DNA from 4 places in the Candidatus Accumulibacter phosphatis genome. Region 2 is predicted to be linked to each of the others. Evidence: riboswitches for the same ligand, from Rfam matches in the RefSeq annotation. Region 2 holds a riboswitch; each other region holds the start of a gene.

What was found. Region 2 has a riboswitch for cobalamin ahead of cobO (cob(I)yrinic acid a,c-diamide adenosyltransferase). Riboswitches for the same ligand answer to the same signal wherever they lie in the genome.
Region 1: another riboswitch for cobalamin. It lies ahead of CAP2UW1_RS19360 (TonB-dependent receptor domain-containing protein); the one in region 2 lies ahead of cobO (cob(I)yrinic acid a,c-diamide adenosyltransferase).
Region 3: another riboswitch for cobalamin. It lies ahead of CAP2UW1_RS10205 (energy-coupling factor ABC transporter permease); the one in region 2 lies ahead of cobO (cob(I)yrinic acid a,c-diamide adenosyltransferase).
Region 4: another riboswitch for cobalamin. It lies ahead of CAP2UW1_RS02095 (energy-coupling factor ABC transporter permease); the one in region 2 lies ahead of cobO (cob(I)yrinic acid a,c-diamide adenosyltransferase).

What each region holds. Positions count from the first base shown of each region.
Region 1 covers NC_013194.1:4,462,583-4,468,077, forward strand. Annotated here, with positions in the region: gene CAP2UW1_RS19355 (FecCD family ABC transporter permease) at 1-865, opposite strand, end outside; gene CAP2UW1_RS19360 (TonB-dependent receptor domain-containing protein) at 874-2,745, opposite strand; cobalamin riboswitch at 2,874-3,078, opposite strand; gene CAP2UW1_RS19365 (hypothetical protein) at 3,235-3,435, shown strand; gene CAP2UW1_RS19370 (cell division protein ZapA) at 3,450-3,794, shown strand; RNA gene ssrS (6S RNA) at 3,828-4,010, shown strand; gene CAP2UW1_RS19375 (chaperone NapD) at 4,396-4,644, shown strand; gene napA (nitrate reductase catalytic subunit NapA) at 4,646-5,495, shown strand, end outside.
Region 2 covers NC_013194.1:3,020,385-3,025,879, reverse strand. Annotated here, with positions in the region: gene amrB (AmmeMemoRadiSam system protein B) at 1-631, opposite strand, end outside; gene ispD (2-C-methyl-D-erythritol 4-phosphate cytidylyltransferase) at 673-1,371, shown strand; gene ispF (2-C-methyl-D-erythritol 2,4-cyclodiphosphate synthase) at 1,368-1,847, shown strand; gene CAP2UW1_RS13070 (OsmC family protein) at 1,883-2,380, opposite strand; cobalamin riboswitch at 2,566-2,795, shown strand; gene cobO (cob(I)yrinic acid a,c-diamide adenosyltransferase) at 2,976-3,590, shown strand; gene CAP2UW1_RS13060 (cobyrinate a,c-diamide synthase) at 3,605-4,891, shown strand; gene cobM (precorrin-4 C(11)-methyltransferase) at 4,943-5,495, shown strand, end outside.
Region 3 covers NC_013194.1:2,305,523-2,311,017, forward strand. Annotated here, with positions in the region: gene CAP2UW1_RS10190 (energy-coupling factor ABC transporter ATP-binding protein) at 143-1,024, opposite strand; gene cbiQ (cobalt ECF transporter T component CbiQ) at 1,021-1,767, opposite strand; gene CAP2UW1_RS10200 (energy-coupling factor ABC transporter substrate-binding protein) at 1,761-2,117, opposite strand; gene CAP2UW1_RS10205 (energy-coupling factor ABC transporter permease) at 2,114-2,791, opposite strand; cobalamin riboswitch at 2,915-3,132, opposite strand; gene CAP2UW1_RS10210 (amino acid ABC transporter substrate-binding protein) at 3,347-4,153, shown strand; gene CAP2UW1_RS10215 (amino acid ABC transporter permease) at 4,160-4,813, shown strand; gene CAP2UW1_RS10220 (amino acid ABC transporter ATP-binding protein) at 4,794-5,495, shown strand, end outside.
Region 4 covers NC_013194.1:485,121-490,615, reverse strand. Annotated here, with positions in the region: gene CAP2UW1_RS02105 (carbohydrate porin) at 1-961, shown strand, start outside; gene CAP2UW1_RS02100 (ferritin-like domain-containing protein) at 1,106-1,567, shown strand; cobalamin riboswitch at 1,630-1,838, shown strand; gene CAP2UW1_RS02095 (energy-coupling factor ABC transporter permease) at 1,971-2,648, shown strand; gene CAP2UW1_RS02090 (energy-coupling factor ABC transporter substrate-binding protein) at 2,645-2,992, shown strand; gene CAP2UW1_RS02085 (hypothetical protein) at 3,201-3,536, shown strand; gene CAP2UW1_RS02080 (carbohydrate porin) at 3,583-4,995, shown strand; gene CAP2UW1_RS02075 (ferritin-like domain-containing protein) at 5,180-5,495, shown strand, end outside.

The sequences.
Region 1 (5,495 bases), 1.4 Mb from region 2:
TCACCAGCAGGCTGCCGCCGGCGAGCACCGAGGCAGGAAGCAGCAAGCGCTGATCGTTGCCGATGGTCAGGCGAACGAGGTGCGGTACGATCAGGCCAATGAAGCCGATCGCGCCCGCCTGCGTCACCGCCGCGGCGGTCGCCAGCGAAGCGACAAGGTATACGCCGCGGCGCAAGGGGCGAACGGCGACGCCGAGCGCCTGAGCGACGTCGGCGCCGCGCGCCAGAAGATTCAGTTCGCGCGCAAAAGGCAGCGCGATCAGCAGGATCGCGGCGAGCACGATCAGGGTCAGTGCCGGGTCGCTGGTTTGCGACAGATCACCCATCAACCAGAAGAGCATGCCGCGCAGGCGATCGTCGGGAGCGACAGCCAGCATCAGCGTGACGACGGCACCGCAGCCGGCGGCGACGATGACGCCGGTCAGCAACAAGCGCGACTGCGTCCAGCCGCCGTCGCCATGCGCCAGGCCAAACACCAGGAACATGGCGCCGAGCGCGCCGCCAAGAGCCAGGCCGTTGACGCCCACCACCCCGAATCCCAGAATGATCGCCAGCAGGGCGCCGATGCCGGCGCCGCCCGAAATACCCAGGACGTAAGGGTCGGCCAATGGGTTACGCAACAGGACCTGGAGGAGCGCGCCGGCAAGCGCCAGCAAGCCACCGCAGGCGAACCCGGTCAGGGCTCGCGGCAGACGCAGATTGCGCACCACATCGGCAGCAATGCTGCCGCCGGGATCGACAAGCGTCGACAGGACCTCTGCCGGGCTGATCGGAATGCTGCCCACCATCAATGCCAGGATGATGCTCAACTGCGACAGCCCGGTGAGGGCAGCGAGAATCAGCACGGCACGGCGACGGGTGGGCATGCCGTATCCTACTTCGGCGCGTAGCGAATACCGACAAAAACGTTCGCTCCCGCTGCCGCGTAGTTGTCGGCCGTCTCGTAATACTTGTCGAAGATGTTGTTGGCGCGCGCAAAGAATGTCCAGTCACGCTGCAGACGATAGTCCGCATAGAGGTTGATCAGACCGTAGCCCCCGAGGCGGTCGCGGTTGGCCGGGTCGTCGTAGCGATTGCCCACGAGTTGCCACTCGCCACGCAATTCCCAGTTACCGAACGTTCGCGTGAGGTAGCTGCTCATCTGCTGCTCGGCGCGACGCGCCAGGCGATTGCCGTTGTTTGGCCCATTCTCCTCGTTGCGCGGATCCAGAAAGTCGATGGCGACCCCCAACCCCCAGCCCGACAAACGCCCATCGTAGGTGAGCGTCGCGCCCCGCAACAAGGCCTTACTGACATTCACCGGCGCAAAAGTCGGTGGCCGGAATTCGATCAGGTCGGTGAGATCATTGTTGTAGAAGACGGCCCCAAAGCGATGGCTGGCGTGTTCCCAGTTGACGCCCACCTCGGCGTTCTTCGCTCTCTCCGGCTTCAGATCCGGGTTACCACCCGCGAAAAGGAAACTGGCGGGGAAGTACAGTTCGTTGAATGTCGGGGCGCGGAACGCCGTTCCGTAGGAGACGTGCGCACGCCACTCCGGCGTAAACTGGTAACCGTACGACGCAGAACCGGTGGTTTCACCACCGAACTGTGAGTTGTCGTCACGTCGCAGGTTGAACTGCAGGCGGTGCTGGTCGATGCGGCCGTTCCAGCCAGCCAGCAAGGAACGAATGGTCCGCTCGCTGACCGCATAGTCGGTCGTACCGGACACCTTCTGTTGGGTGTACTCGGCCGCCAGCAGCGCTTCGCCGACCGGCAACTTGATGTCATTCTGCCAGGACGCCTGATCCATGTCGGTGCGGAAGGAGGCACTTCTGACAGCGCCGGCATAGTCCCTGGCATCGTCCGTGCTGCGCCCGACACGCAGCGTGCTGGTCCACGTCGCATTCACGCGGTTGCGCGAACAAAGCGAGTAGGAACTGACGGTCTGGTCGCTGTTGTAGTTCGGCGCCGCACCGAGAGGGCCAAAGTCATTCGCGTCGTACTGGTTGGTACCCTGGCTGGCCAGCAGGTTCGCACCGATTTCCTGGTCCTTGGCCGGGCGAACGGCGAAGCTGGCACTCAAGTTCCTGTTGTAATAGCCATCGCGATCGGGGTTGTAATTGCTGTCCTGCTTGTTGTGAACCGTGCTGAAACCGCGTGTGTCGATGTAGCCGGCCTGCACGCTGTAGGAAACGAGATCCGTACCGCCCGACACGCCGACCGTGCTGTCGCTCGTCTGGTAGGAGCCATAGCCGGTGCTGGCGTTCACACGCGGCGGCCCCTCGCCGCGCCGGGTGAAGATCTGGATCACGCCGCCGATGGCATCGGCACCGTAGAGCGACGACGCCGGGCCGCGCAGGATTTCGATGCGCTCGATCTGGTCGAGCGGGATGCGCGAGAGCGCTGGGCTGCCGGTGGTCGCCGAGCCGACTCGTTGACCATCGATCAGCAGGATCGACTGATTGTTCGCCGCCCCACGAATGAAGACGCCGCTATTGCTCCCCGCACCGCCGTTCGCGATGTATTGAATTCCCGGTTGCCTTGCCAGCAGTTGTGCGAGCGAGGTTTCGCCGGCCTGCTCGATCTCCTCGCGCGTGATGACCGACACGTCACTCATCAACTCGTTGCTGCGTGTTGGCTGGCGAGTCGCGGTGACGACAATGGGATCAAGGGGCAGGTCAGCGGAGCTTGCCGCGGTCGACAAGAATACGGCGACAAGAGTGAGCAGTTTCGCGGCAGAATGTGCGCGCGCCTGGCTTGGATGCATGATGGGTTTCTCCCTGTTGCCGACGAGCGTCCCCGCAGGTCGGCGAGCAAAAATACGGAACTGCACAGGGATACCATCAACAGGCGCGAGCGCGCCGAGCGTTGCGTGTCCGCATCCCCGCGGCACCTCCGTCCATGTGTGCGAAGGCCGGTATCCGGGCTTGCAAGTCTTGACATGTCGCCTTCCCAGGCTTTCGCCCAGTGGCCTATCGACACGCCCACACTCGCTTACCGTTGCGGGGACAGCACAGGCATGATGTTGCATGAACACGCACCTGTTTCCCGTTTAACCGCTGCAGCAAAGCTGCATTGCGGCACCTTGCACGATCTCTCCCGCGACCCGAGGTCCGCGGAAGCGCGGAGTATAACCTCGCTTCGGACCAGACGCCTACGTGATTACGAGACAAAGCGCCGGTGCCGGCACAAACCACCTTGAGAACCGCCTCTTACGCCTTGACCGAACAAGCTTTTTGACTCTATAGTCTGGCCCATGCTTGATGAACTCAATGCGCTCGAGAGCCGGATCACCGAGGTCGTGTCACTTTGCCAGACGTTGCGCGCGGAGAATGACGGACTCCGCGAACGTCTCGCTGCCGCCGAAACCGACAAGAACCGCCTCACCGAGCGCATGGGAGCCGCTTTCGCCCGGCTGGAAGCGCTTGCCCTGCAACTGCCAGAGGCCAAGGCCTGAAGAATCCGCATCTGATGCCCAACGAAGCCAGCTTTCTCGACATCACCCTGCTCGGCAAGGAATACCGTGTTGCCTGCCCACCCGAGGAGCGCGCGGCCTTGCTCAACGCCGCCGCCTACGTCGATGGCAAGATGCGCGACATCGCCGAGAAGACCAGAAGCAATCTATCCGAGCGGATCGCCGTCATGGCCGCCCTGAATATTGCCCACGAGCACCTTCACCGGAATCAGGAAAGCCCCGAGCAGCATCAGAAAATTGAATCTGAAATAGGGCTGGACATCGACGACGTTCGGCGTAGAATTTCTTTCATGGAGGCGGAACTTGTGGCGGTGCTGAAGCCGCAGCAAACCGGGGAGTGACTGGAACGTAAAGTTCCTCCCAGCCTTCGAGAGAGTTCCCTGCGGTGTTTGTTAAGGTCATAGATTCCTTGGACCAATGCTTATTGGCATCGGTCGCCGACCATCGAAACTGCTGTTGTGTGTGCCCCACATGTCGGGCATACCTGATGCGGGAGGAAAGTGACCCAACTGAATCCAGGTTCAGGATGCCGGCCTGACGGCACTCGCGGGGACAAGGAAAAGGGAAGACGCGGAACTTCGGTTCCGCGTTTTTTTTTCGCTATCGTCGGCGTGCCCAGTCATCTGGCCCGCGGCTTCCTGCAGGGAATGCCCGCAGGCTTCCCGGCACCAATCACTGCGCTGACGGCGACCGCTCGCTGCGTGAGCGTCCCCTTCCGGCAGCCCTGACCGGGCCGGTGCATGGCCCCTGCGCCCGCCCGCCGCCAACCGCGGATCGTCGCCCGGCGAATCCCGCTCTCATATTTTTTCCGCTTGATTTGTATCAAGAAAAAGCTTCTGCGAGAGGCTTAGAGTGTCCGTCTGACGCAGGACTGTAACGGTCCGTGCCGGACGGTACCGGCACAGCAACCGGCCGACCTGTGCACAGGAGCGTCGCGAATTCATGAATATCTCCAGCGTACTGGTCAATGCCCGGCCCGAAGCGATTACCCGGGTCAAGGCAAGTCTCTGCGCGCTCGGTGGCGTCGAGGTGCATGTGGCAACCGAATCCGGGCAAATGATCGTGACCATCGAGGCCGACTCGACTCAAGCAGTGACCAAGCTTTTTGCGCAGATCAATGAGCAGCCGGGCGTGCTCTCGGCGTCCATGGTCTACCACCAGTTCGAACCCGATCCTGATGAGGAAGCATGAGATGAAATTGACTTTGACACGTCGTGACTTTATCAAGAGCCATGCGGTGGCTGCCGCCGCCAGTGTCGCCGGCATCAGCCTTCCCGGCTTTGCACAGGCGGCACCGGGAAAGGATGACGGCGTGCGTTGGGACAAGGGCGCCTGCCGTTACTGCGGCACCGGCTGCGGCGTCCTGGTGGGAACGAAGGATGGACGCATCGTAGCCACCCAGGGCGACCCCGACGCCCCGGTCAACAAGGGACTGAACTGCATCAAGGGCTATTTCCTGTCCAAGATTCAGTACGGCAAGGATCGCCTGACGACGCCGCTGCTGCGCATGAAGGATGGCAAGTTCGATAAGAACGGCGAGTTCACCCCGGTTTCCTGGGACCAGGCTTTCGACATCATGGCCGACAAGTGCAAGGCTGCACTCAAGAAGGGTGGTCCGCGCAACATCGCCATGTTCGGTTCCGGGCAGTGGACCATCTGGGAAGGATATGCCGCCGCGAAACTGATGAAGGCCGGTCTGCTGACCAACAACCTTGATCCGAACGCGCGCCACTGCATGGCGTCAGCGGTCGCCGGATTCATGCGCACCTTCGGCATCGACGAACCGATGGGCTGCTACGACGACATCGAGCACGCCGATGCCTTCGTGCTGTGGGGTTCGAACATGGCGGAAATGCATCCGATCCTATGGTCACGCGTCACCGATCGGCGACTCACCGGCAAGGACGTCAAGATCCACGTGCTGTCCACCTTCAGCCACCGCTCGACCGAACTCTCCGACAACGAACTGATCTTCAAGCCGCAGAGTGACTTGGCCATCCTCAACTACATCTGCAATTACATCATCCAGAACAACGCGGTGA
Region 2 (5,495 bases):
CGTCGAGCGCGACGATGCGCCGCGCGGTATCGGCATCGGTCTCGCGTGCGACGCGGTAGGGCAGGTAGTGCGACAGGTCGGAGCTGATCACGATCAGCGTCTCGTCGCCGCCCCACAGACATTCGAGAACTTCAGCGACCTCTGCCGGCGAGGCGCGGCCGACCGCCAGCGGCACCAGCGTGAACTCGTCCAGCACCGTCTGCAGGAACGGCAACTGCACTTCCAGCGAGTGCTCCAGGGCGTGCGCGGCATCGCTGACGACCACCTGCGGCAAGGCCTCGATCAAGGCCAGCGCCTGCGCGTCGACCGGAACCACGCCGAGCGGTGTGGCAAAGGCCGTCGAGGCGGGGAATGCCAGCCCGTCGACGGCGACGCGGTGCGTCGGGCCGAGCAGTACGACGCGCCGAACGCTCTCGCGCAAGGCGGCGATCGGCGCATAGACGCTGGCAGCGATCGGACCCGAATAGATGTAGCCGGCATGCGGCACGATGACGGCCTTGGGTCGCCTGCCTTGGGCCGGTCGGCTGTCGTTCAGCAAGTCGCGCAGATCGCGGGCGAGAACGCTCGACGATCCGGGGTAGAACATACCGGCGACGGCGGCGGGTCGCACATGTGGTGGCGGGTGGCTCATATTCCTGCTCCTTGATGAGTAGCATGCCCTAAAATTAGACCATGGTGAGCCACTACGCAATCGTTCCTGCTGCCGGCACCGGTGCGCGCTTCGGCGGCGAGACGCCGAAACAGTACCAGCTATTGGCCGGGCGCCCCCTGATCTACTACAGCCTCGCCGCCCTTTGCCGCCAGCAGCGCATTGAGCGTGTCTGGGTCGTCCTCGCGGCGGACGATATCTGGTGGCGCCAGCACGACTGGACAAGCCTCGGCTACAAGCTGGAGACCGTCTTTTGTGGCGGCGCGACCCGTGCCGAGAGCGTCGCCAACGGCCTGCGCGCCGCCGCCACGGCCGCCGATGACGACGACTGGGTCCTCGTGCATGACGCGGCGCGCCCCTGCCTGTCGCAGGCGATGCTGGCCGCCCTCTGCGACGAACTCGCCGACGACCCGGTCGGCGGCCTGCTCGCCGTGCCGGTGGCCGACACCTTGAAGCGTGCCGACGACGCGGAGCGCGTGGCGCGTACCGAGCCGCGCGACGGACTCTGGCAGGCGCAGACGCCGCAGATGTTCCGCTACGGCCTGCTCAGCCATGCCCTCGCCGAGCACCCCGGCGGTACCGACGAAGCGTCCGCCATCGAGGCCGCCGGTTTGCGGCCGCGGCTGGTCCGTGCCGACGCCAGCAACCTCAAGGTGACTTATCCGGCCGACCTGCGTCTGGCGGAAATGATCCTGCAGGCGAAGGTACGGGTAGACGAATGATCCGCATCGGCCAGGGTTGCGACATTCACGCACTAGTACCGGGCCGCCGCCTGATCCTCGGCGGCGTCGACATTCCGCATCACGCCGGACTGCTCGGCCATTCGGACGCCGATGCCCTGCTGCATGCGCTCACCGATGCGCTGCTCGGCGCCGCCGCCCTCGGCGACATCGGCCGCCACTTCCCCGATACCGACGAGCGCTATCGCGGCGCCGACAGCCGCCAACTCCTGCGCGCGACGGTCGCGCTGCTGGCGCAGGCGGGCTGGCGAGTCGGCAACGTCGATGCGACGATCATTGCCCAGCAGCCCAAACTGTCGCCGTATCTGCCGCAGATGGTGGCCAACATCGCCGCCGACCTGCAGATTCCCGCCGACGGCGTCAACGTCAAGGCGAAAACCGCCGAACGGTTGGGCTTCGTCGGCCGTCGCGAGGGAATCGCCGCCGAAGTGGTGGTGTTGATCAGCCGGGAAGCGTAAGCGGGTACCTGCTGCTCCGGCCGTCGACGCCGGCATCAGTCGTCCGTTGACGAGTCAGCCGTGCCGGCAGCGAAAACGGGCTCGCAGCGGACTTCGGTCTTGACCGAGTTGGCGATGAAGCACTCCGCGTGCGCCTGATGGTGCATCTCCACCACCTCGGCAGGGGTCGGCAGCCGACTGCCGGAGAAAGCGACTTGCGGCCGCAGCGTGACGACGGTCATGGCCAGCTTGCCCTCGCTGTTCCTGGCCATGACGCCCAGCGGGCTGTCGGCGTAGCTATCGACGCAGAACTTGCGGCGGGCGGCGATCGACAGGAACCACAGCAGGTGGCAACTCGCCAGTGCGGCGACGAAGGCTTCTTCCGGGTCCACGGCCGCCGGATCGGACATCGGTACCGGTACGACGTGCGGTGAAGACGAAGCGGCAATCTCCACACCGCCGTCGAAGCGCAGCATGTGCCTGCGGCTGTAACGGTTGCCGAGAAAATCCTGCTCGCCGCGCAGCCAGAGAAGTTGTGCGCCATAGTCAGCCATGCTCGGACTCCGTTGGTAGGTTGATGGGGTGCGGCCAGGGGCCGTGAGGGCGGTGGTGCGGCAGTCGCCATCTTCGCACGTCTCGTCTCGGAGCGTACTTCCTCGGCGTTTTTCCCGTCTGTCCGAGGCCAGGCCGCCCGCGCCAGGGCGCCGGCGAGCTTGACAGCGCGGCCTTGGGCAGGGTAAAAGTCGCGCATGCTTCAGGTGTCCCGACGGTGTCTTCCCGAGGGATGAAATGGGAAGCCGGTGCATCTGGCCTGTCTTGCAGGCCATGACCATCCCGGCGCTGCCCCCGCAACGGTAAACGAGAGCAAGGATCTGCAGTAAGCCACTGTGCCAGTGCACGGGAAGGCTCAGGTTCAGGGAGACTTCCTCGCTCGTGAGCCCGGAGACCGGCCTGAGACATGCGAATCGGCATTGCGGCGGGCGATGTTTCGGTGGTCTGGGGTCTTCCTCATTTCTCCGTCATCCCCTGCTCGATGTGCCGTGAAATCATTGAACGCGAACTCGCGCGGGTGTGCGGGGAGGGGAACAAAGTGCATTCGTCTTGCTTTCCGGTCCTTTTCGGTCGGCATTCGCGCGAGCGGCTCACGGCATGAGCGACGACGAGGTCCACGAGGTCGACGAGAGCCACCGCGCCCGCATGCAGCGGAAGAAGGCGGTGGTCGACGCCGCGATTGCGCGCGCCGATCAGGACAAGGGTGTGCTGCTGGTGCTCACCGGCAACGGCAAGGGCAAGTCGAGTTCGGCCTTCGGAATGGTCGTCCGCGCCCTCGGTCACGGCATGCGGGCCGGCGTCGCGCAGTTCATCAAGGGGCGCTCGGACACCGGCGAAGAGGCCTTCCTCCGCCGCCAGCCCGAGGTCGTCTGGCACGTGCTCGGCGAGGGCTTCACCTGGGAAACGCAGAACCTCGCGCGCGACCGTGAAACGGCACAACGCGGCTGGACGGTGGTGCGCGCGATGTTGCGCGACTCCTCGCTGGGCCTGGTCGTTCTCGACGAACTGACCTACGTGCTGAAACGCGGCTGGCTCGACCTGGCGGCCGTTCTTGCCGACCTCGAGGCCCGCCCGCCGATGCAGCACGTGGTGATCACCGGCCGTGGCGCCCCGCAAGCCCTCTGCGACGCGGCCGATACGGTCAGCGAGTTGCGCGACGTCAAGCACGCTTTCCGCGCCGGCGTGCGCGCTCAGAAGGGGGTCGATCTGTGAGATCCGTCCCGGCGATGTTCGTCTCGGCGCCTGCCTCGGGCCAGGGGAAGACCACCGTCACGGCGGCTCTGGCGCATCATCACCGCCAGCAGGGGCGGCGCGTACGCGTCTTCAAGAGCGGCCCCGACTTCCTCGATCCGATGATCCTCGAGCGGGCGTCGGGTGCGCCGGTCTATCAGCTCGACCTGTGGATGGGCGGTGAGGATCACTGCCGCCAACTCCTCTACGACGCGGCGGCTGAGGCCGACCTGATCCTCGTCGAAGGTGTCATGGGGCTCTTCGACGGCGATCGCTCGAGCGCCGACCTGGCCATGCTGTTCGGCATCCCGATCCTCGCCGTCATCGACGGCGGCGCCATGGCGCAGACCTTCGGTGCGCTCGCGCACGGGTTGGCCACCTACCGGCCGGGCTTGCCGTTCGCCGGCGTGTTCGCCAACCGGGTCGCCGGCGAGCGTCACTACGAGATGCTCGCTGAGAGCCTGCCACCGGGACTGCGCTCGTTCGGCTGGCTGGCGCGCGACGGCGACGTCGCGCTGCCCGAACGACACCTTGGCCTGGTCCAGGCCGCAGAGGTCGCCGATCTCGATGCGCGCATCGCCCGCGCCGCCGCCGCGCTCCATGGGGTCGAGCAGGTGATGCCGGCGCCGGTCACGTTCCGTGCGGCGGTCTCGGAGCCGCCGTCGCGTTGGCTCGCCGGCGTGCGCATCGGCGTCGCGCAAGATGCCGCGTTTGCCTTCCTGTATCGCGCCAATCTCGATCTGCTGCGTGCCCTGGGCGCCGAGCTGACTTTCTTCTCGCCGCTCGTCGACGCGACGCTGCCCGCGGCGGATGCGCTGTACCTGCCGGGGGGCTATCCGGAACTGCACCTCGACCAACTCGCCGCCAATACCGGGATGCAGGCCGCGTTGCGCGCGCACCATGCCGCTGGCAAGCCGATCGTCGCGGAGTGCGGCGGCCTCCTGTATCTGCTCGAGTCGCTCACCGACGCCGAGGGTCGGCGTGGCGAGATGGTCGGGCTGTTGCCGGGGCAGGCGACGATGCTCGCACGCCTTGCCAACCTCGGGTTGCACAGCGTCGAGCTGCCGGAAGGCAGTGTTCGTGGGCACACCTTCCACTACTCGCGGCTGGAGTGCCCGCTCGCGCCGATCGCCGTCAGCGTCGGCGCGCGTCCGGGGCGGCGTGGCGAAGCCGTCTATCGCGACGGGCGTCTGCACGCTTCGTATCTGCACCTCTATTTCCCGTCCAACCCCGAGGCCGTGGCGCACTTGTTTGCACCGGGCCCTTCCCACTTTCCAGGCTGAGGCAGTCGTCATGCGTAGCGAAACCCCATCAATTCACCGCTCGCCGGTCCGATGAGCGTCGGCAAGGTATGGTTCGTCGGCGCTGGCCCGGGCGATCCGGACCTGATCACGGTCAAGGGCCGCGATCTGATCACGCGCGCCGGGGCGATCCTGTTCGCCGGTTCGCTGGTTTCGGAAGCGGCGATGCGCTGGGCGCCGGCGGGCTGCGAGGTTGCCGATTCGAAGGATATGGCGCTCGAGGAGATCATTGCCTGGTTGATCGCCAGGGCGCAGACCAACGCGGTCGTCCTGCGCCTGCAGACCGGTGATCCGTCGCTCTATGGCGCATTGATCGAGATGGCGCAGCCACTCGATGCCGCCGGTGTCGATATCGGCGTCGTGCCGGGCGTCACCTCGGCCATGGCCTCGGCGGCCGCCGCGGTGGAGAGCCTGACCTTGCCGGAAGTCACGCAGACGGTGATCCTGACGCGTGTCGAGGGGCGTACGCCGATGCCGGCAGGCGAGTCGCTCGAGGATCTGGCGCGCCATCACTGCACGCTGTGCGTCTACCTCTCGATCACGCTGCTGCAGCGCGTGGTCGGCGCGCTACGCGCCGCCGGCTGGC
Region 3 (5,495 bases), 710 kb from region 2:
TGTTTCGCCGGCGCTGCTGGGCCTTGGCCTCGCCGGTATCGGTCTCACCCGTCGGCGCAGCCAGACGGCCTGACCGGTCTTGCGCATTCTGAAGTAAAAGGGGAGGAGTGGAGGAGGCGGCACCTTCGGGTGCCGCCTTTTTCTATGGTCGGGCTCCCGCCGCTGACTGGCCGCCTTCCAGCACCGCCAGCAGTTCGGCACAACTGCGCGGTCGCTGCTCCCTCGACAGCAGGCCGCGCGCCGTCAGCCCATGCTGCAGGGGAATGACCGCCGGCAACGGCAGACCCTGCGCCGACAACTCGCCGGCGTACTCCGCGAGATGCACGGCGTCGAGAGAGGCCGTGCAACTGCCGGCGCGCATCAGGTGGATCTGGTCGGCCCAGCGGTACGCGAAGTCGATGTCGTGCGTGGCCAACAGAAGCGTGATGCCGCGCGCGTGCAGTCCATCGAGCACCGCCAGCAGCTCTTCCTGCATGCGGTAGTCGAGGCCGGCCATCGGTTCGTCGAGCACCAGCAGTTCGGGTTCCATGGCCAGTACGCCGGCTATGCAGACGCGCTTCTTCTGGCCAAAGCTCAGGTGGTGTACAGCCTTGTCGGCAAAGGCTGACATGCCAACGGCGTGCAGCGCCGCTGCCACCCGGTCGCGTACCGTCGTGCTGTCCAGGCCAAGGTTGCAGGGACCGAAGGAAACGTCCTCCAGAACGCTGGCGGAAAACAACTGGCGGTCGGGGTTCTGGAAGACCATGCCGACCTTGCTGCGCAAGCGACGCAATCCGCCGCGGCTGTAATCGATGGCCTGCCCGGCGTAGCGGACCGCGCCGGCCTGTGGTCGCAGCAGCCCGTTGGTGTGTTGGAAGACGGTGGTCTTGCCCGAACCGTTGGCGCCGATCAAAGCATTGCGGCTGCCGCGCATGATCGACAGCGAACAGTCGGCGAGCCCGACGCTGCCATCGGGGTAAGAGAAACCGACCTGCTCGAGGGCGAGCAGCGCTTCCGTCGTCCGGCCAGCGATCGCCAACGTCATCGAAGTCCAAGCGCCAAAGCAATCAGGCCGCTGCCGGCCGTGGCTGCAATGCCGACGGCGCGCGCCGTTTGCTCGAAATGCGGCTCCATGAAACGCAGCGGCCCATCGTTGTTGCGTGCCTGTGCGGCGACATGCAGGGCGTGCGCGCGCTCCCAGACCTGCAGCGTGAGATTCGCCGCCAGTCCGCCGAGCGAGCGCATGGCGAGACGTGGCGTCGCATAGCCGAGGCGCGCCGACTGTGCCGTCAGGGTGTCATGAACCGCCTCCGAGAAAACGAACAGCATGCGGTAGCAGAGCACCATGATCTCGAGCAGGGTTTCCGGTGCTTTCAGGCGGCGGAGGAGGGCGACCAGGTCGATCAGCGGTGTCGTCAGGGCCAGGAAGAGCAGGGCGGCCAGCGCCGCGAGCGAACGTGCGCCGACCGCCGCCAGTTTGCCGAGACCGTCCGGCGCGAACTGGAGGCCGATGGCCCCGGTCGCGGCGTTCAGGTCGAGCGAAAAGGCCAGCGAGATACAGCCGAGAGCGAGAAAGGCCAGCGCCGGCAGGGCCACCCGCAGGTAGTGGCCGGGGGAGACGCCGGCGCCGGCGATGGTCGAGAGCGCAACCAGGGCGGCGACGAGGAGGGCTGTTTCCGGCCTGGCCGCGGCAAACGCGGCGACGAAGCCGCACAGCGAGAACAGGCCCTTGGCCGCCGGAGCCGCCTTGCGCCAGCGGTTGGCGTAGGCGCATTGTTCGATCAGCACGCTCTGTCGCCGGCGTCCGCCTCCTGGCGCTTTCCGGCTTCGCGCCGCATCTTCTCGCGGGTCACCGAAACGCCGAGATAATAGCCGATGAAGCCGGCTCCGAGGGCGGCCTGCAAGGCGAACAGGAGCGACGCCACTTCACCGCTGGCGGGTTCCATCAGCGGCTCGAACCACGGCTGGTAGCTGGGGGCGATCTGGCCGATCAGCGCCATGGCCTTGTCGTCGGCGCCGGTGAAGATCTCGATCGGCTTGCCGTCCGCGCCCGCCTCGGGCCTTTGCACCTGACACAGCGGCAGGGCGGTGAGCAGCACGACGGCGACTAGGAGCAAGAGGTTCTGATGGCGTTTCACGCGCGCACCTCGCTGCTGCCGATGACCTTCATGTCCTGCAGTTCGCGCGGGTTGAAACGCGCCAGGGCATTGAAGATGACGACCGTCAACAGACCCTCGCTGATGGCCAGCGGGATCTGGGTGATCGCGAAAATGCCCGCGAACTTGACGAAGGAGGCGGCGAAGCCGCCGACCGGGTCAGGGAAAGCCCAGGCCAGTTGCAGCGAGGTGGTCACGTAGGTCAGCAGGTCGGCCAGACTGGCGGCGAGGAAGACGCTGACGGCAAACGAGCACTTCAGGCCACGCGCCAGGCGGAAGACGGCAGCGGCGGCAAACGGGCCGACGATCGCCATCGAGAACAGGTTGGCGCCGAGAGTGGTGAGTCCGCCATGGGCGAGGAGCAGTGCCTGGAAGAGGAGCACGACGGCACCGATGGGCGCCATGATGACCGGGCCGAAGAGGATCGCGCCGAGCCCGGTGCCGGTCGGGTGCGAGCAACTGCCGGTCACCGAGGGTAGTTTGAGTGCCGATAGAACGAAGGCGAAAGCCGCCGCCACACCGAGCAGCATGCGTTGCTCGGGCTGCTCGTGGACCCTTTGCCTGACGGCGCGCAGGCCGTAGATGACGAAGGGTGCCGACGCCAGCGTCCAGCCGACGGCATGTTCGATGGGCAAGAAGCCTTCCATGATGTGCATGACCATCCTCCTCTGCGCGAAAGGCAGGAAGCACCATCGTGAGGCGAGGATCGGAAGACGGACCGCCTGCAAAGCAACCGCTGCGGCTGATCAACGGAACCGTTCCCGTCACCCCGGGGATTGGCACTGCCTGTGGTTCAGGCCGGTCTTCTGGCTCGCCTTCCTTCTCCTTTGCCGACCTTCCCGCGTCAATCACGCAGTGGCATGAGGCAAACTCGTCGGGCATACAGCAGCGGGGGCTGCGCCGGACTGGCACGATTCGTGGAATCGTACGGTCACCGGCTTCCCGTTTCACCTGCCGCACGGTTGTGCGGCATGGCACCTGAACCAAGCGAAGTATACGTGAAGCGCGTGCCAGGCCCAAGCGTTCGCGCGAATGTTCGCGGATGTCGAGGCGACGCGCGGCGCCGGCGATTCAGCCGGGGAGGGTGCGCAGACTTGGGTATACTGTCGCCCTTGCCGTACCTGACCCCGGCATGGCGCCGCCGCACGTTGGTGATGTATCTGCGGCGGTGGCCTGCCATGCTGATATCGTTCTCGTCACAGGAAACAAAAATGAAGAAGAAAACTGCAGTTCTGTCGATCGTCCTGTTGTCCGCTGCGCTGCTCGCAGCCTGCGGCAAGAAGGAGAATCCTGCTGAAGGCAAAGCGGCGACAGTGCCGGCGCCGGTTGCCGCCATTGTCGTCGGTCTGGACGACAACTTTCCGCCGATGGGCTTCCGCGACGAAAAGAACACGCTCGTCGGCTTCGACATCGATCTGGCCGGCGAGGCCGGCAAGCGGCTCGGCGCTGAAGTGAAGTTCAAGCCGATCGACTGGAATGCCAAGGAAGCCGAGCTGAACAGCAAGCGCGTCGACGTGCTGTGGAACGGTCTGACGATCACCGAGGCGCGCAAGGAGAAGATCCTGTTCACCACGCCCTATCTGGAAAACCGCCAGATCATCGTCGTCACCGACAAGTCGCCGGTCAAGACCAAGGCCGACCTCGCCGGCAAGGTGGTCGGCGTGCAGGACGGCAGCAGCGCCATCGAGGCTGTCGAGAAGGACGCGGCCACGGCCAAGTCACTCAAGGAACTCAAGAAGTTCGGCGACAACGTCACCGCACTGATGGATCTGGGAGCTGGTCGACTCGATGCGCTGGTCGTCGACGAGGTCGTCGGCCGCTACTACACGACCAAGAAGCCCGGTGAGTACCGTGTTCTCGACGAGAACTTCGGCACCGAGGACTACGGCGTCGGCACCCGCAAGGACGACACCGAACTGATGGCGAAACTGCAGAAAACGCTCGACGAGATGAAGAAGGATGGTTCGGCCGCCGCCATTTCGACTAAGTGGTTCGGCAAGGACATCATCAAGAAGTAACGGTGCATGGACTATGTGATCGAGATCATGGCCCCCCTGATCGAGGGTACGGGGGTCACGCTGCAGGTTTTTCTCATCAGCTTCGTCCTCGCCGTACCGCTCGGTCTGGTCCTGGCCCTCGTCAGGATTTCGCGCTTCGTCGTGCTGAGCGGCCTGGTCAATGGCTACATCTGGCTGATGCGTGGCACGCCGCTGATGCTGCAGATGCTGTTCATCTATTTTGCGTTGCCCTTCGTGCCGGTGATCGGCGTCCGCCTGCCGGACTTTCCGGCGGCCATCGTCGCCTTCGTGCTCAACTACGCGGCGTACTTTGCCGAGATCTTTCGCGCCGGCATCCAGTCGATTGATCGGGGCCAGTACGAAGGTGCGCGTGTCCTCGGGCTCAGCTATCCGCAAACGATGCGGCGCATCGTCCTGCCGCAAGTGCTCAAGCGCATCCTGCCGCCGATGAGCAACGAGACGATCACCCTGGTCAAGGACACGTCACTGATCTACGTGCTGGCGATGAACGACCTGCTGCGCGCCGCGCGCGGAATCGTCCAGCGTGACTTCACGACGACGCCCTTTGTTGTCGCCGCGGCTTTCTACCTGGTGATGACGCTGGTCCTGACGCTGGGCTTCCAGCATCTGGAGAGGAAGTATGCCGTCTACGATGGCTAGCCCGATGATCCATGCGCGCGATGTGCACAAGCGCTTCGCCGCCGTCGAAGTGCTCAAGGGCGTTTCGCTGGCGGTTGGCAAGGGCGAGGTGGTTGCCGTCATCGGCCCGTCGGGATCGGGCAAGAGCACCTTCCTGCGTTGCCTCAACCATCTCGAGACGATCAACCGCGGCAGCATCGACATCGAGGGCGAAACGCTGGTCGCCACCGGTGCCGATGGCGTTTGCCGCTATTCGCCCGACGCCGATATCCGGCGCATCTGCCGCAAAATGGGAATGGTCTTTCAGCACTTCAACCTGTTTCCGCATCTGACGGTACTGCAGAACATCATCGAGGCGCCGATCACCGTCAAGGGCTTGCGGCGTGACGAGATCCTCCCGAAAGCCGAGACGCTGCTGCGCAAGGTGGGCCTGCTCGACAAGCAGGCGAGTTATCCCTCGCGGCTCTCCGGCGGCCAGAAGCAGCGCGTCGCCATCGCGCGGGCACTGGCCATGGAGCCGGACATCATGCTGTTCGACGAGCCAACCTCGGCGCTCGACCCGGAACTCACCGGCGAAGTGCTGCGCACCATCCGCGAACTGGCCGAAGAGCACATGACGATGCTGGTGGTGACGCACGAAATGGCCTTTGCCCGCGAAGTGGCGAGCCGCGTCGTCTTCATGGATGGGGGCGAGATCCTCGAG
Region 4 (5,495 bases), 2.5 Mb from region 2:
CAGCCTGATGGGCGTCGATAACCTCGAGGCACCGGTCAACCGTACCGGCGTCTTCAAGGCGTGGCTGCAGCAAGCCTTCCTTGACGACAGGGCATCGCTTCGGCTTGGTCTTTACCCGATCGACAGCGAGTTCTACGTCACCGACGCCTCGGGAGTCTTCCTGCATCCGTCGTTCGGGATGGCGGCGGAAGTGGCCAACTTCGGCAGCCTGGCCGGCCCGTCGATTTACCCGACCAGCACCTATGCGGCACGCCTGCGTATCGATCCCGATCCTGCCTGGTACGCGATGCTGGCGGTTTCGCGCGGGATTCCCAGCGAGCGGATAGCCACCGCCGGCCCCAATGTCAGCTGGCCGAAGGGTACCGGCAGCATGCTCATCGGCGAAGTCGGTTTCAGTCCGGCCAAGGCCGGACTGCTGCGCGAGAGCACGCCGGCCGAGGCCAAGGACGACTTCGTGCCGATCAGCAAGCTTGCCGTGGGCATGTGGCGATTCTCGCCGCGCTTCCCGCAACTCGTTGCCGTCGATGCCGCCGACGAACCGCTGTTGGCAACGCACTGGGGCGCCTATTTCCTCGCTGAGCAGACGGTGTTTCGGGTTCCGGAATCGAACCGTGACCTCGCCGCTTTCGTCCGCTACGGTTTCACCGACGGCCGGACCAACACCCTCGACTACTCGCTCAGCGTCGGCTTCAGCTTCCGGGGTCCGTTCGCCGGACGCGAGAAAGACACCTTCGGTATCGCCGCGACGCGTGCGCACGCGGGTCCGCAGGGGCGCGCGCAGTTATCGGACGAGCTGGGCGAGCCGCTGTCGTCGGCCGCGGAAACGGCCGTGGAAATGACCTACCGGGCACAACTGGCCCCCGGGGTGGTCCTGCAACCGCTCGTCCAGCGGATCTTGAACCCGGGTCTGTACTTGCCGAACGCCACCGTCGCCGGGGTGCGCTTGCAGCTGGCGCTGTGAGCGTGCGCGGCCGGGACTCGAACTTGGTGGTGGGTTCCCGAAAACAATGGCGGGTAGCCTTGGCCTCAATCAGCCCTGATTGGTGACGGCGCACACCAATTGCAGGCACGACCTCTGTTTAGCGCTAACTATTGGAGAATCAAGATGAGTGACTTTGACCGTGACGAAGCAGTTGCCGTTCTCAATCAGATCATGGAGCTTGAACTGGCTGGTGTCGTGCGTTACACGCATTACGCACTGATGGTTTATGGCTACAACCGCATCCCGATCGTTGACTGGATGAAAAAGAACGCCGAGGAGAGTCTGGTCCATGCCGGGCGCGCCGGCGAACTGGTGACCTTGCTGGGTGGTCATCCGTCCTTGGGAATCGGGCCCCTGCTGGAAACGTATCAGCACGATACCGGGGATATCCTGCGCGAGAGCCTGGAGCATGAGACTCTGGCCCGAGCCGCCTACTACAGGCTGCTTGAGATCGTCGCGGGAAAGAACATCCTGCTCGAAGAGTACGCGCGGGACCTGATCGTCGACGAAGAAATGCACGCCGACGAAGTCAACAAGATGCTGCGCAGGCCGGGGGACACCGAGGCAGTCCGCGCGGTACCGTAACAAAGGGGCGGCACCGTGCGAGCGAGGTTTCTGCCTGTTGCCGGATGACGCCCACCGTATAGTATAGTTGACTCTGTTTGGGTGCCTTGCTCCACGACCGTGGGGCGGGTGAAACGGGAAGCCGGTGACTCTGATCCTTCAGACAGTCCGGCGCAGCCCCCGCTGCTGTAAGCCTGACGACTCCGCAAAACGCCACTGTGCTCGCGCATGGGAAGGCTGCTGGAGAAGACTGAAGGCAAGCCAGAAGACCGGCCCAAATCAAATGTAGCGCCAATCCCCGGGGTAAAGGGAGAGGTTGCGTCGATTCGCCGTCAGTCGGTTGTCGTCGCGCGGCTTGTCTTCCGATCTGTTTGCTTTTCCCCCAAATGGCGCATCTGGTCATTTCTCACTGTGGGAGAGAGTCATGCATATCATGGAAGGCTTCTTGCCTATCGAGCATGCTGTGGGCTGGTCCGTGGCATCCGCGCCGTTCGTCATCTACGGCATTCACGCCGTCAAACAACACATCCAGGAGAATCCCGAGCAACGAATGCTGCTCGGTGTGGCGGCAGCGTTTACTTTCGTTCTCTCGGCGTTGAAGCTGCCGTCTGTGACTGGCAGTTGCTCGCATCCCACCGGCACCGGGCTTGGCGCCATCCTCTTCGGCCCGGCGGCGATGGCGCCGATTGGCATGGTCGTGCTGCTCTTCCAGGCGCTGTTGCTCGCACACGGCGGCCTGACAACACTCGGTGCCAACATCTTCTCGATGGCTATTGTCGGACCATTCGCGGCTGCCGGTTTGTTTCGCTTGGCGCGCAGCCTGAAGCTGTCGTTCGCGGTCAGTGTCTTCATCGCCGCCAGCATGGCCGATCTGCTGACCTACGTGACCACCTCGGTCCAACTGGCCTGGGCCTTCCCTGATCTGGAAGGCGGCTTTGTCGCCTCTTTTGTCAAGTTTGCCGGAATTTTTGCGATCACCCAGATCCCGCTGGCGATCAGCGAGGGCTTGCTGACGGTGGTCATTTTCAACGCCTTGATCCGCTTCAACCCACAGGAATTGCAAAAGCTGAAACTCCTTGGCGGCAGGGAGGCGCACGCATGAAACACCATCAAAACCTCATCCTTCTGATTCTGGTTGTGCTGCTCGCCGTTTTTCCGCTGTGGCTGGTGGAGAAGCCGGCACCGGCTGCAGATGGCAAAGCGGTCGAGATTTTCGCCGGTGCGGACGACAAGGCGAAGGATCTGATCGGTGACATCAGTCCGAACTACACGCGATGGTTCGAGCCGCTGATGGAACCCGCTAGCGGGGAGATCGCCTCTCTATTGTTTGCTCTGCAGGCTGCTCTGGGGGCGGGCTTCATCGGCTACTACTTTGGCGTTTCGGTTACCCGTGAGAAGTATGCCGCGCGCAGGAAGGCGGCGGACGAAGGTGCCGGTGCCTACTGATCGAGCAATCGGCCTACACCAATCGCTGGCGGCGGGTCTCGCCAGTGGTCAAGGGAATCTTCGCGCTGTGCGGGCTCGGCGCGGCCTTCACTGCGGGGGTACCCGTCGCGACGACCGTCGTCCCTCTACTGATCGCCGCAGTGACGCTGGCAGGTGCCGGAATACCGAGCGGACGCTATCTGCGGGTAGCGACGCCGGCGTGCTCGCCATGGACCCCGAGTTGCTGGTACTCGACGAGCCGATGGCCGGCCTGAATCACAGCGCGCAGGAGGATCTGTTGGCGGTATTGGGCGAGCTACATGGCCGGGGCATTGCTCTGCTGCCGGCGACGCACGAGATCGACTTCACCTACCGCTGGGCCGACCGGTTTCACTTGGTGACGGGCGGTCATTGTGTGGCTTCGCTGGACGCGGCCAAGCTGGCCGACGGCGGGGAATGCCTTGTCGGCAGTTGGGCTGCCATAGCCCGGAGTCGTCGAGCTACAGCACGCACTTGCTGCCCGCGGGCAGGTCTCGGATGCGGGCAAGCCGCGAACGATCCATGAACTGTTGGCCATGCTGGCCAAAACAAATATGAAGGAGCGATAAACAATGTTGATAGCCAGAAACAAGCTGACCAACCTCCTCGGGGCGGCGCTGCTCGCCTCTTTTCTTGGTCAACCGCTGACTACTCTGGGCGCTGCGGCCGACAATCCCGCCGACCTTGGCAAAGTCATAGCGGCCGGCAAAGCCCCCGAAGGAGATTCAGTAGCGGCAAGCGATGCCACCGACGACACCCCCAACTGGCAGGAAAGCACCCTCACCGGCGACTGGGGCGGCGCCCGCAAGCGGCTCTACGACGCAGGCGTCCAGGCCGACCTCATGTACACGGCCGACTACCTGCGCAACAATGCCGGCGGCCTGCAGCACGGCGGGGCCTACATGGGCCATACCGACCTCGTCCTGCAATTCGACGGCGAGAAACTCTTCGGCTGGACAGGCGGTTCCGCCTTTCTGCAGTTGATCAGCAACACTGGCGGCAGAGTCAATCTCAACTATGTCGGCAGCCTGATGGGCGTCGATAACCTCGAGGCACCGGTCAACCGTACCGGCGTCTTCAAGGCGTGGCTGCAGCAAGCCTTCCTTGACGACAGGGCATCGCTTCGGCTTGGTCTCTACCCGATCGACAGCGAGTTCTACGTCACCGACGCCTCGGGAGTCTTCCTGCATCCGTCGTTCGGGATGGCGGCGGAAGTGGCCAACTTCGGCAGCCTGGCCGGTCCGTCGATTTACCCGACCAGCACCTATGCGGCACGCCTGCGTGTCGATCCCGATCCTGCCTGGTACGCGATGCTGGCGGTTTCGCGCGGGATTCCCAGCGAGAGGATAGCCACCGCCGGCCCCAATGTGAGCTGGCCGAAGGGTACCGGCAGCATGCTCATCGGCGAAGTCGGTTTCAGTCCGGCCAAGGCCGGACTGCTGCGCGAGAGCACGCCGGCCGAGGCCAAGGACGATTTCGTGCCGATCAGCAAGCTTGCCGTGGGCATGTGGCGATTCTCGCCGCGCTTCCCGCAACTCGTTGCCGTCGATGCCGCCGACGAACCGCTGTTGGCAACGCACTGGGGCGCCTATTTCCTCGCTGAGCAGACGGTGTTTCGGGTTCCGGAATCGAACCGTGACCTCGCCGCTTTCGTCCGCTACGGTTTCACCGACGGCCGGACCAACACCCTCGACTACTCGCTCAGCGTCGGCTTCAGCTTCCGGGGTCCGTTCGCCGGGCGCGAGAAAGACACCTTCGGTATCGCCGCGACGCGTGCGCATGCGGGTCCGCAGGGGCGCGCGCAGTTGTCGGACGAGCTGGGTGAGCCGCTGTCGTCGGCCGCGGAAACGGCCGTGGAAATGACCTACCGGGCACAACTGGCACCCGGGGTGGTCCTGCAACCGCTCGTCCAGCGGATCTTGAACCCGGGTCTGTACTTGCCGAACGCCACCGTCGCCGGGGTGCGTTTGCAGCTGGCGCTGTGAGCGTGCGCGGGTAGCCGAGGCGCGGGCCGCAAAACATCTTACCGGCGCTGCAACCACTCAGCCTGACAAGAGTCTGAGAGCAAGGAAGACACGACCTGCTTGCTGCTTCGGTAGGGAGGACTGGTGACGCCACACCGGTTCGACGCCTCGTCTTCGCCACGGCGCCAACCTGTAAGGAATGAAAATGAGCAATTTCGACCGTGAGAAAGCAATCTCGGTTCTCAATCAGATCATGGAGCTTGAACTGGCGGGTGTGGTCCGCTACACGCATTACGCGCTCATGGTGTATGGCTACAACCGCATCCCCATCGTCGGATGGATGAAGAAGAACGCCGAGGAGAGCCTGATGCACGCCGGGCGCGCCGGAGAAATGGTGACCTTGCTGGGCGGTCATCCCTCGTTGGGAATCGGCCCCCTGCTCGAATCCGACACGCACGATGTCGGCGACATGTTGCGTGAGAGTCTGGAGCACGAAACGCAGGCCAGGGAGGCTTATGGCC